3 regions of the Stenotrophomonas sp. YJH_SMC_53 genome follow, and region 3 is predicted to be linked to each of the others. Evidence: predicted binding sites of a transcription regulator. Region 3 holds the regulator's gene; each other region holds the start of a gene.
What was found. Region 3 encodes HrcA, which represses chaperone genes, less so after heat shock. Its sites were predicted from a motif close to TTNGCACTCNNNNNNNNNGAGTGCNAA; they were not measured.
Positions count from the first base shown of each region.

Region 1 (3,274 bases), on a different contig from region 3:
TGCCGCTGGCCGAACTCTCGCGCAGCTACGGCAGCCCGTTCGTGCTGCATGGCCTGGACCTGCTGCACGGCGGCCTGGTCCTGGTCGGCACGCTGCTGCTGGGCTGGCTGGGCGCCTGGCTGGTGACCGGCCACTTCCTCCGCCAGACCCGCCCGACCGACACCTGAGACCGGCATGCAACCGCAAGCGCTGAAGCACCTTGAAGGGCCCGCGACGCGGGTGATGGTGGTCGATGGTTCGAAGCTGGTCCGCAAGCTGATCGCCGATGTCCTGCAGCGTGACCTGCCGGGCGTGGAGGTGATCGGCTGCGACAGCATCGAGGATGCGCAGCAGGCGCTGGCGCAAGGCCCGGTGGACCTGGTGACGACCTCGCTGACCCTGCGCGATGGCGACGGCCTGGCGCTGGCGCGGATGGTGCGCGAAGCCGCCGGCCAGGCCTATGTGCCGGTGATCGTTGTGTCCGGCGATGCCCAGCAGCACCTGGAGCAGCGTCGCTTCACCGAGTACGTCACCGACTATTTCGACAAGGCGCTGGGCCATGAGGCACTGGCGACCTTCATCCGTGGCTATGTGCAGCCGCAGACCATCCCCGGCGCCACCATCCTCTACATCGAGGACAGCCGCGTGGTGGCCGAGGCCACCAAGCGCATGCTTGAGCGGCAGCAGCTGAACGTACTGCACGTGGTCAGCGCCGAAGAGGCATTCACCCTGCTCACTGCCGAGTCGCTGGGCCGCAGCCGCCACCGCATCGACCTGGTGCTGACCGATGTCACCCTGAAGGGCGAACTGAGCGGGCGCGACGTGGTGCAGCGCGTGCGCGTGGACTTCGGTTACGGCAAGCGCCGCCTGCCGGTGCTGGTGATGACCGGTGACGGCAACCCGCACAACCAGACCGGGCTGCTGCAGTCCGGTGCCAATGACCTGGTGCTCAAGCCGATCGAAGAGCGGCTGCTGGTCACCAAGGTGCTGTTCCAGCTGCGCCTGGCCCGATTGAACGATGGACCCCTGATTCGATGATGGATGAAGTAGCCGACACCCCGACGATCCAGCTGGAACCGAGCTGGAAGCAGCATGTCGGCGATTACCTGCTGCAGCCGCAGATGCGCGAGCTGTCCAGCTTCCTGCGCCAGCGCAAGGCCAGTGGCGCGGCGGTGTTCCCGCCCGGCCCGCAGATCTTCGCCGCGTTCGACGCCACGCCGTTCGAGCAGGTGAAGGTGGTGATCCTCGGGCAGGACCCGTACCACGGCCGCGGCCAGGCGCATGGCCTGAGTTTCTCGGTGCCGCCGGGCGTGCCGGTGCCGCCGTCGCTGCTGAACATCTACAAGGAGATCGAGAGCGATCTCGGCATCCCGCGCCCGGACCACGGCTGCCTGATTCCGTGGGCGCAACGTGGGGTGCTGCTGCTCAATGCCGTGCTGACGGTGGAAGAGGGCAAGGCTGGTGCCCACCAGGGACGTGGCTGGGAGGGCTTCACCGATCACGTGGTGGATGTGCTCAACCGCGAACGCGAAGGCCTGGTGTTCATGCTGTGGGGCGCCTATGCGCAGCAGAAGGGCAAGGTCATCGACACCCGTCGCCATCGCGTGCTGAAGTCGCCGCACCCGTCGCCGCTGTCGGCCCATCGTGGCTTCCTCGGCTGCCGGCATTTCTCGATGGCCAACGAGTACCTGCAGCGCCGCGGCCAGGCCCCGATCGACTGGTCGCTGCCGCCGCGTTCGGCGCTCTGAGCACCGTCGGGCTGCTGGGCCTGAACACCGGGCAACGTCTCCGGGCCTGAATGGGTCTGCAGAACGGCCCGTTCAGCTCCGCTTGACTGAAATCGGCCGGTTTCTGCCAGGTAATTGCTTGAATTCCAAGGGATTGTGAATCCCGAAAAGCATGCTCGCCACTGTCATCAAATCGCGCTACGGTAGGGCTCTGTTTGGGACCAGTGTTGCATCAATAGGATGCTGGAACTTTTTCCTCCTTTAGCAGTCCAAATCCCGGACTGCTAAGATGGGTGCCTATGAGCCAGAACACCTCTACTGCCCTTGTGGCAAACAATCTCCCGATTCCCAGTGCGCTCGGTTCGCTGGACGCCTACATCGGTGCCGTGCACCAGATCCCGGTGCTGTCGGTCGATGACGAACAGGACCTGGCCCGTCGCTTCCGCGACGGCAACGATCTGGACGCCGCCCGCGAGCTGGTGCATTCGCACCTGCGCTTCGTGGTCCACGTGGCCCGCGGCTACAACGGCTACGGCCTCGCGCTGGGCGACCTGATCCAGGAAGGCAACATCGGCCTGATGAAGGCGGTCAAGCGCTTCGACCCGGACATGGGCGTGCGCCTGGTCTCCTTCGCCGTGCACTGGATCCGTGCCGAAATGCACGAGTTCATCCTGAAGAACTGGCGCATCGTGAAGGTCGCCACCACCAAGGCGCAGCGCAAGCTGTTCTTCAACCTGCGCAAGTCGAAGACGCGCCTGGGCTGGATGAACGCGGCTGAAGTCAGCGCGGTGGCCAAGGACCTGAACGTGTCCGAGCGCGAGGTCATGGAAATGGAGTCGCGCCTGTCCGGTCGCGATATCGGTTTCGATGCGCCGACCGACGAGGACAACGAGCACGCCCCGCCGTCGCCGGCTGCGTTCCTGGTTGCCGATGACGAAGACCCGTCGATGGCCTACGAACGCGAGGACAGCGAAGACAACCAGATGCAGCTGCTGCGCGAAGGCCTGGCCGAACTGGATGCGCGTTCGCGCGACATCATCCGCCGTCGCTGGCTGGATGCCGACAGCAAGGTGACGCTGCAGGAGCTGGCCGACGAGTACGGCGTGTCCGCCGAGCGCATCCGCCAGGTCGAGGCGAACGCGCTGAAGAAGATGAAGGCGCTGTTCACCGCGTAAGGCGGGATGGCGTTGAAGCCAGGAAAAGGCCCGGCATTGCCGGGCCTTTTCTTTTTGGTGGCGTTCTCATCCACGCATGGCGTGGATCTACCAATGTCAGTAGAGCCACGCCATGCGTGGCTGTGGCGCGGTCGTCACTCTTCGCGTGCGATCGCGCGCCAGCCGATGTCGGTGCGGTGGAACGCGTTGGCCCAGCTCACCTTGGCGACGCCGGCATAGGCATTGGCCTGCGCGTCGCGCACGCTGTCGCCCAGTGCCGCTACGCACAGCACGCGGCCGCCGGCACTGACCACCTGGCCCTGCGCATCCAATGCGGTACCGGCATGGAACACCTTGGCGCTGGCCGGCACGTCGCCGAGGCCGGAAATCACATCACCGGTGATCGGCGATTCC
Region 1 covers NZ_JCAFTF010000001.1:98,226-101,499, forward strand. The annotation lists gene ftsX (permease-like cell division protein FtsX) at 1-167, shown strand, start outside; gene AC5P7X_RS00460 (response regulator) at 175-1,017, shown strand; gene ung (uracil-DNA glycosylase) at 1,014-1,727, shown strand; gene rpoH (RNA polymerase sigma factor RpoH) at 2,006-2,881, shown strand; gene purD (phosphoribosylamine--glycine ligase) at 3,016-3,274, opposite strand, start outside.
Region 1: the regulator HrcA is predicted to act here: its motif matches at 1,968-1,994, upstream of rpoH (RNA polymerase sigma factor RpoH).

Region 2 (3,274 bases), on a different contig from region 3:
GGCCACGACCTTGACGATGCCACGGATGGTGTTGACCACCAGGGTCGCCAGCGCTTCGCCTTCGACTTCTTCAGCGACGATCAGCAGCGGCTTGCCGGCCTTGGCGACGCCTTCCAGCACCGGCAGCAGGTCACGGACGTTGGAGATCTTCTTGTCGTGCAGCAGGATGAACGGATCATCCAGGTCAGCGGTCTGCGACTGCTGGTTGTTGATGAAGTACGGCGACAGGTAGCCGCGGTCGAACTGCATGCCCTTGACCACGTCCAGCTCGTTGTCCAGGCCCGAGCCTTCTTCAACGGTGATGACGCCTTCCTTGCCGACTTCCTTCATCGCGTCAGCAATGATCTGGCCGATCGACTCATCCGAGTTGGCCGAGATGGTACCGACCTGGGCAATCGCCTTGTCGTCGGCGGTCGGCTTGGAGATGTTCTTCAGCTCGGCGACGGCAGCCGAAACGGCCTTGTCGATACCGCGCTTGAGGTCCATCGGGTTCATGCCCGCGGCAACGGCCTTGGCGCCTTCGCGGATCAGGGCCTGGGCCAGCACGGTGGCGGTGGTGGTGCCGTCGCCGGCATCGTCGTTGGTGCGCGACGCAACTTCCTTCACCATCTGCGCGCCCATGTTCTCGAACTTGTCAGCCAGTTCGATTTCCTTGGCGACGGAGACGCCGTCCTTGGTGATGGTCGGGGCGCCGAAGCTCTTTTCCAGCACGACGTTGCGGCCCTTCGGGCCCAGGGTGGCCTTGACGGCATTGGCGAGAACATTGACGCCGCGCACCATGCGCGAACGGGCGTCTTCACCGAAACGAATATCCTTGGCAGCCATTGCATTTACCTCATTGGTAGCGCCGGACGAGGCCCGGCGGCTGGGAGTTTGGGATCAGGTTGAAACAGGTCGCGCCGAGGCTCAGCCGATGACGGCGAGCACGTCGTCTTCGCGCAGGACCTTGTATTCGACGCCTTCGCTCTTGTACGAGCTGCCGGCGTACTGGCCGTAGATGACCTTGTCGCCGACCTTCAGCGACGGCGCGCGCACGTTGCCGTTGTCCAGCGGCTTGCCCGGGCCGACGGCCACGACCTCACCCTTGGTGGACTTTTCCTTGGCCGAGTCGGGGATGACGATGCCACCGGCGGAGATTTCGTCGGCTTCGATCGGCTTGACCACAACGCGGTCGTGCAGCGGCTTGATGCTCATAGGAGACCTCTTAAGTGATTGATTGGTCTAAAAAAGTCCGGCGATGTTAGCACTCGCCCCAGGCGAGTGCCAGAACCGCACGTGAAGAAACCCGACAACGTCGGGAGCAGGGCAGAGATGGAGCCCCGCCGTCCCCTTTCAAGGGCGGAATGAAAAAAATTTTTCCGCCCGCGCGCGTCGGCCAAGGCGTCGGTCCTGGACAATTTCGGTGACAAGCGTCGCACTGTCAGATATCTGACGTTCATTTACGACAAAGTGTCACTGGATCGGCCTTAGGCTCGGTCAGGCATTCCCAATCACAAGGAGTAGTCGATGCGATTGCTGTCCCCGCTTGCCGCCGCCTGCCTGCTGGCGCTGGCCGCCGCGCCGGCCCAGGCCGAGGTCTTCATCAACGAACTGCACTACGACGACAGCACCGCCGCCGGTGACGTCGGCGAAGCGATCGAGGTCGTAGCCACTGCCGGTGAGGACCTGTCCGGCTACCGCCTGTACCTCTACAACGGCAGCAATCCGTCGGCCGCCACCGTCTATGCCAACACCCCGGTCCCGGCCGGCACCGCCGCCGGCTGCGGCAGCGCCACCATCGCCGTGGTCAACTACCCGACCAACGGCCTCCAGAATGGTCCGAACGACGGCATCGCCCTGGTCGATGCCAGCGGCAAGGTGGTCCAGTTCCTCAGCTACGAGGGTGCCATCACCGCCTCCGGCGGCCCTGCCGCGGGCATGACCAGCCAGAACATCCCGGTGGCCGAAAGCAACAGCACCGCGCCGGGCACCTCGCTGCAGCTGACCGGCAGCGGCAGCCAGTACGCCCACTTCACCTGGGCCGAATCGGCCGGCCAGACGTTCGGCAGCTGCAACAACGGCCAGACCTTCAGCGGCGGTGGCACGCCCGGCCCCAACACGCCGCCGTCAGTCTCCACCACCACCCCGGCGCAGGGCAGCAGCACCTTCCCCGCTGCCGCCGACCTGGAAGTGGTGTTCAGCGAGACGGTGAACCTGGCCAGTGGCGCCTTCGCCCTGAGCTGCGGCACCTCCGGCAGCGTGCCGCTGACCTTCCCGGCCAGCGGCCGCAGCGTGAAGCTGTCCACCAATACCGCGCTGGTGGCCGGTGAAGCCTGCCGCTTCGACATCCGCGCCGCGCGCATCACCGACCTGCAGGGCGCGCATCCGGCCGCCGACAGCCGCATCGCCTTCACCGTGGCCAGCACCGGCGGCAATCCGGACCCGGGCAACCCGGGCGTGCCGGCCGGCTACTACTCCAGGGTCAACACCAGCAGCCCCAGCCAGCTGCGCTGCTCGCTGCACGCCACCATCAAGGGCCACACCGCCTACCCGTACAGCGGCTCGGGCACCAGCACCTGGACCATCCTGGAAATCGCCGACGAGGATCCGAACAACCCGAACCGCATCCTCGATGCCTACCGCAACCGCAGCTACGCCAAGGTCAGTGATCGTGCGGGCACCGGCAGCGGCCTGACCTACAACCGCGAGCACACCTGGCCGAACTCGCTGGGCTTTGCCACCACCACCGGTGACAAGGGCCTGCCCTACGCGCCGTACACCGACACCCACATGCTGTACCTGACCGACGCGCAGTGGAACGCCGACCGTGGCAACAAGCCGTTCGCCAAGTGCGATGCCAGCTGCGGCGAGCGTGCCACCGAAGCCAACAATGGGCAGGGCGGCGGCAGCGGTGGCTACCCGGGCAATTCCAACTGGGTGCGCACGCCGGACGGCAACACCGGCACCTTCGAGGTGTGGGGCAAGCGCAAGGGCGACATGGCGCGTGCGGTGATGTACATGGCGATCCGCTATGAGGGTGGCAAGGATGCGGCCACCGGTCAGTCCGAGCCGGACCTGGAGCTGACCGACGACCGCAGCAAGATCGTCAAGACCAGCAGTTCGCCGGCCTACATGGGCCTGCTGTCGACGCTGATCGACTGGCACCTGTCCGATCCGCCGGATGATGCCGAGCGTGCCCGCAATGACGTGGTCTACAGCTTCCAGGGCAATCGCAACCCCTTCATCGATCACCCCGAGTGGGCCACCCCGGCCCTGTTCACCTCGGCCAAGCCAG
Region 2 covers NZ_JCAFTF010000001.1:134,294-137,567, reverse strand. The annotation lists gene groL (chaperonin GroEL) at 1-825, opposite strand, end outside; gene AC5P7X_RS00640 (co-chaperone GroES) at 907-1,194, opposite strand; gene AC5P7X_RS00635 (endonuclease) at 1,507-3,274, shown strand, end outside.
Region 2: the regulator HrcA is predicted to act here: its motif matches at 1,241-1,267, upstream of AC5P7X_RS00640 (co-chaperone GroES).

Region 3 (3,274 bases):
AATTCTCGATGACGCGGGCCTTGCCGCCGTCCATGATCGCCACGCACGAGTTGGTGGTGCCGAGGTCGATACCAATGATCTTGCCCATGGGGGAGACTCCTGAGGATGCTTGTTGGGGTCAGTCCGGCCGTTCGGCCGGTGGATGAATACGATGTGGGGGAGGCCCGTGGAACATTCAAGCCACCTCCCGAACGCTGTGTTTCCGACGATCCGGCGCGTTCAGCGTCGGGTCGGGTGACGGGTCTGTCCGCCGCCCGGCCCTGCCGGATCAGTCGGCGGCCACCACCACCAGCGCCGGCCGCAGCAGACGCTCGTTAAGCAGGTAGCCCTTCTGGAACACGGTCACCACGCTGCCCGGGGCAGCGCCCGGGGTCGGCACTTGGCTGATGGCCTGGTGGTGTTCCGGGTTGAACGGCTGGCCGATCGGATCCAGCAGCGCCAGGCCGTTGTCGGCGGCGACCTTCAGCAGCTGCTTGTAGGTCAGCTCCAAGCCTTCGCGCAGCGGGTGCGGGTCGTCGCCGGCGGCCTTCAGGCCGGCATCCAGGCTGTCGAACACCGGCAGCAGCTCGCCCAGCAGCTTCTCGTTGGCGAACTTGCGGGCCTGCTCGATGTCACGGGCAACACGCTTGCGCTGGTTTTCCAGGTCGGCGCGCTCACGCAGCGCATCGGCCTTGACCTGCTCGACTTCGGCGCGCAGGCGCTCGACTTCGTCATTGACGCCGGCGGTGGCAGCCGCATCGGCGGCACTCTGCTGGGATTCGATATCTGGATGTTCGTGGTTCATGTCTGGGTCCCTGGCGGTCACTCTCCGCCTCCACCCACCCTAGTGTGGGCGGGATGCTGCGTTTCAAGCGTCGGATGTTCCCGGCGTGCGTCCGGCCGGTGAAAAGGCCGCGCCAAGCACATCGGCGGTGGCCTGGACCAGCGGGATCACCCGGTCGTAGGCCATCCGCTTGGGACCGATCACGCCCAGCACGCCCAGCACCTGGCCATTGGCGGTGTACGGGGCAGTGACCAGCGAGACGCCCTGCAGCGGCATCATTCCGGTCTCTTCGCCGATGAAGATGCGCACCCCCGGCGCCTGGATGGTCCGCTCCAGCAGCTGCAGGATCTCGCGCTTGCTGGAGAACAGCTCGAACAGTTCGCGCAGGCGCTCCAGGTCGGACAGGTCCTGCACGCCCATCAAGCGGGTCTGCCCGGCCACCAGCATGTCGTCGGCCGCCGGCTGCAGGGCCTGCTCGGCCAGTTCGATGCTGTGGGCCAGCAACTGCTCCAGTTCGGACCGGGCGTCGCGCAGCTCCAGCAGCAGTCGGGTACGGATCTCGGCCATCGGCAGGCCGGCGAAATGCGCATTGAGGTAGTTGGCGACCTGCTCCAGCTGGCCTGGCGCAAACTCCTGCCGGGTCTCGATCACCCGGTTCTGCACCTCGTTGTCGGCAAATACCAGGATCGCCAGCACCCGGCGCCCGTCCAGCGCCACGAAATCGATCTGGCGGAAGGCGAACTGCTCGCGCCGCGGTGCGCTGACCACGCCGACGAAGTGGCTCATCGCCGACAGCAGCTCCGAGGCGCTGCCGAGCAGGGCCTGGGTGCTGCCGCCACCGGCCAGTTCCTGGCGCAACCGGGCCAGCTCGCCCTCGCCCGGCGGCTGCATCTGCAGCAGGCTGTCGACGAACACCCGGTAGCCATGCGCGGTCGGGACGCGGCCGGCCGAGGTATGTGGCGAGGCCAGCAGGCCCAGATCCTCCAGGTCGCCCAGGATGTTGCGGATGGTGGCCGGGCTGACCTCCAGGCCGGCCACGCGCGCCAGCGTCTGCGAGCCGACCGGCTCGCCGTCCTGGATGTATCGCGCGATCAGCGTGCGCAGCAGGTGGCGCGCACGCGGGGCAAGCTGGTCGGGAGAACCGTGCATGGAATCAACCTGTGAGACACGGACACTAGATAATGGCGGCGCATCGCCTTGGCAAGTCATTGGACCTCCCGCGCCCGCGTGCTAGCGTTGCGCGGCTGCTGACACCCCCTTACCCATGCTCAGACATCTTTCGATCAAGGATTTCGCCGTCGTCCGCGCCACCGAACTGGAGTTCGGGCCAGGCATGACCGTGGTTTCAGGCGAGACTGGCGCCGGCAAGTCGCTGATGGTCGACGCACTGGGCTTCCTGTCCGGCCTGCGCGCCGACAGCGGCGTGGTCCGCCATGGCGCCGCACGCGCCGAGCTTTCCGCCGAGTTCGCACTGGAGCAGCTGCAGGCCGCCCGCCAGTGGCTGGCCGACAACGAGCTGGACGACGAGGACCAATGCCAGCTGCGCCGCGTGATCCGCGCCGACGGTGGCTCGCGGGCCTGGATCAATGGCCGCCCGGTGACGCTGGCACAGCTGGGCGACCTGGCCTCGCTGCTGGTGGAGATCCACGGCCAGCATGAACAACAGGCGCTGCTGGCGCGCCCGTCGCAGCTGGCCCTGCTGGATGCCTATGCCGGCAACGAGAACGAGCGCCGCCAGGTGCGCCACGCGGCCGCAGCCTGGCAGGCACTGGTCGATGAATCGCTGGCGTTGTCGCAACAGGGCGACGTCAGTGACCGGATCGGCTTCCTGGAGCACCAGCTGCGCGAACTGGACCGCGAGGACCTTGAACCGGAATCGATTGCCGCGCTTGGCGCCAGCCACCGTCGCCAGGCCCACGCCAGCGCCCTGCTGAGCGCCTGCCAGGCAGCCAGCAACCAGCTCAACGGCGATGACGGCAGCTCTGCGCTGGACCTGCTGCAGCAGGTGCGCCACGAGCTGTCGCGCCTGATCGAGCACGACCCGCGCCTGGGCGAAGTGGACGGCCTGATCGAGAACGCCTCGATCCAGCTGCACGAAGCCCTGTCGCTGCTTGATCGCGTGCACGACGATCTGGATGCCGACCCGGAACAGTTCGAGGAGAACGAGCGCCGCCTCGGCCGCCTGCACGACCTGGCCCGCAAGCACCGCGTGCCGATGGACGAACTGGGCGCGCAGCGCGAGCGCATGCATGCCGAAGTGGAGCAGCTGCGTGGCGCCGACGAGCGCCTGCAGCGCCTGGCCGGCGAGATCGACAAGGCCGCCGCCGCCTGGCGCGTACAGGCTGAAGTGCTGACCGCCAGCCGCCGCAGCGCTGCTGCCGAACTGTCGGCCACCACCACCGGCATCATCGCCGAGCTCGGCATGGGCGGCGGCCAGTTCCTGATCGAACTGGAGCCACAGGACAGCGGCAAGCCCGACCCGCAGGGTGCCGAGCGCGTCGAGTTCCTGGT
Region 3 covers NZ_JCAFTF010000002.1:498,315-501,588, reverse strand. The annotation lists gene dnaK (molecular chaperone DnaK) at 1-88, opposite strand, end outside; gene grpE (nucleotide exchange factor GrpE) at 269-784, opposite strand; gene hrcA (heat-inducible transcriptional repressor HrcA) at 848-1,912, opposite strand; gene recN (DNA repair protein RecN) at 2,028-3,274, shown strand, end outside.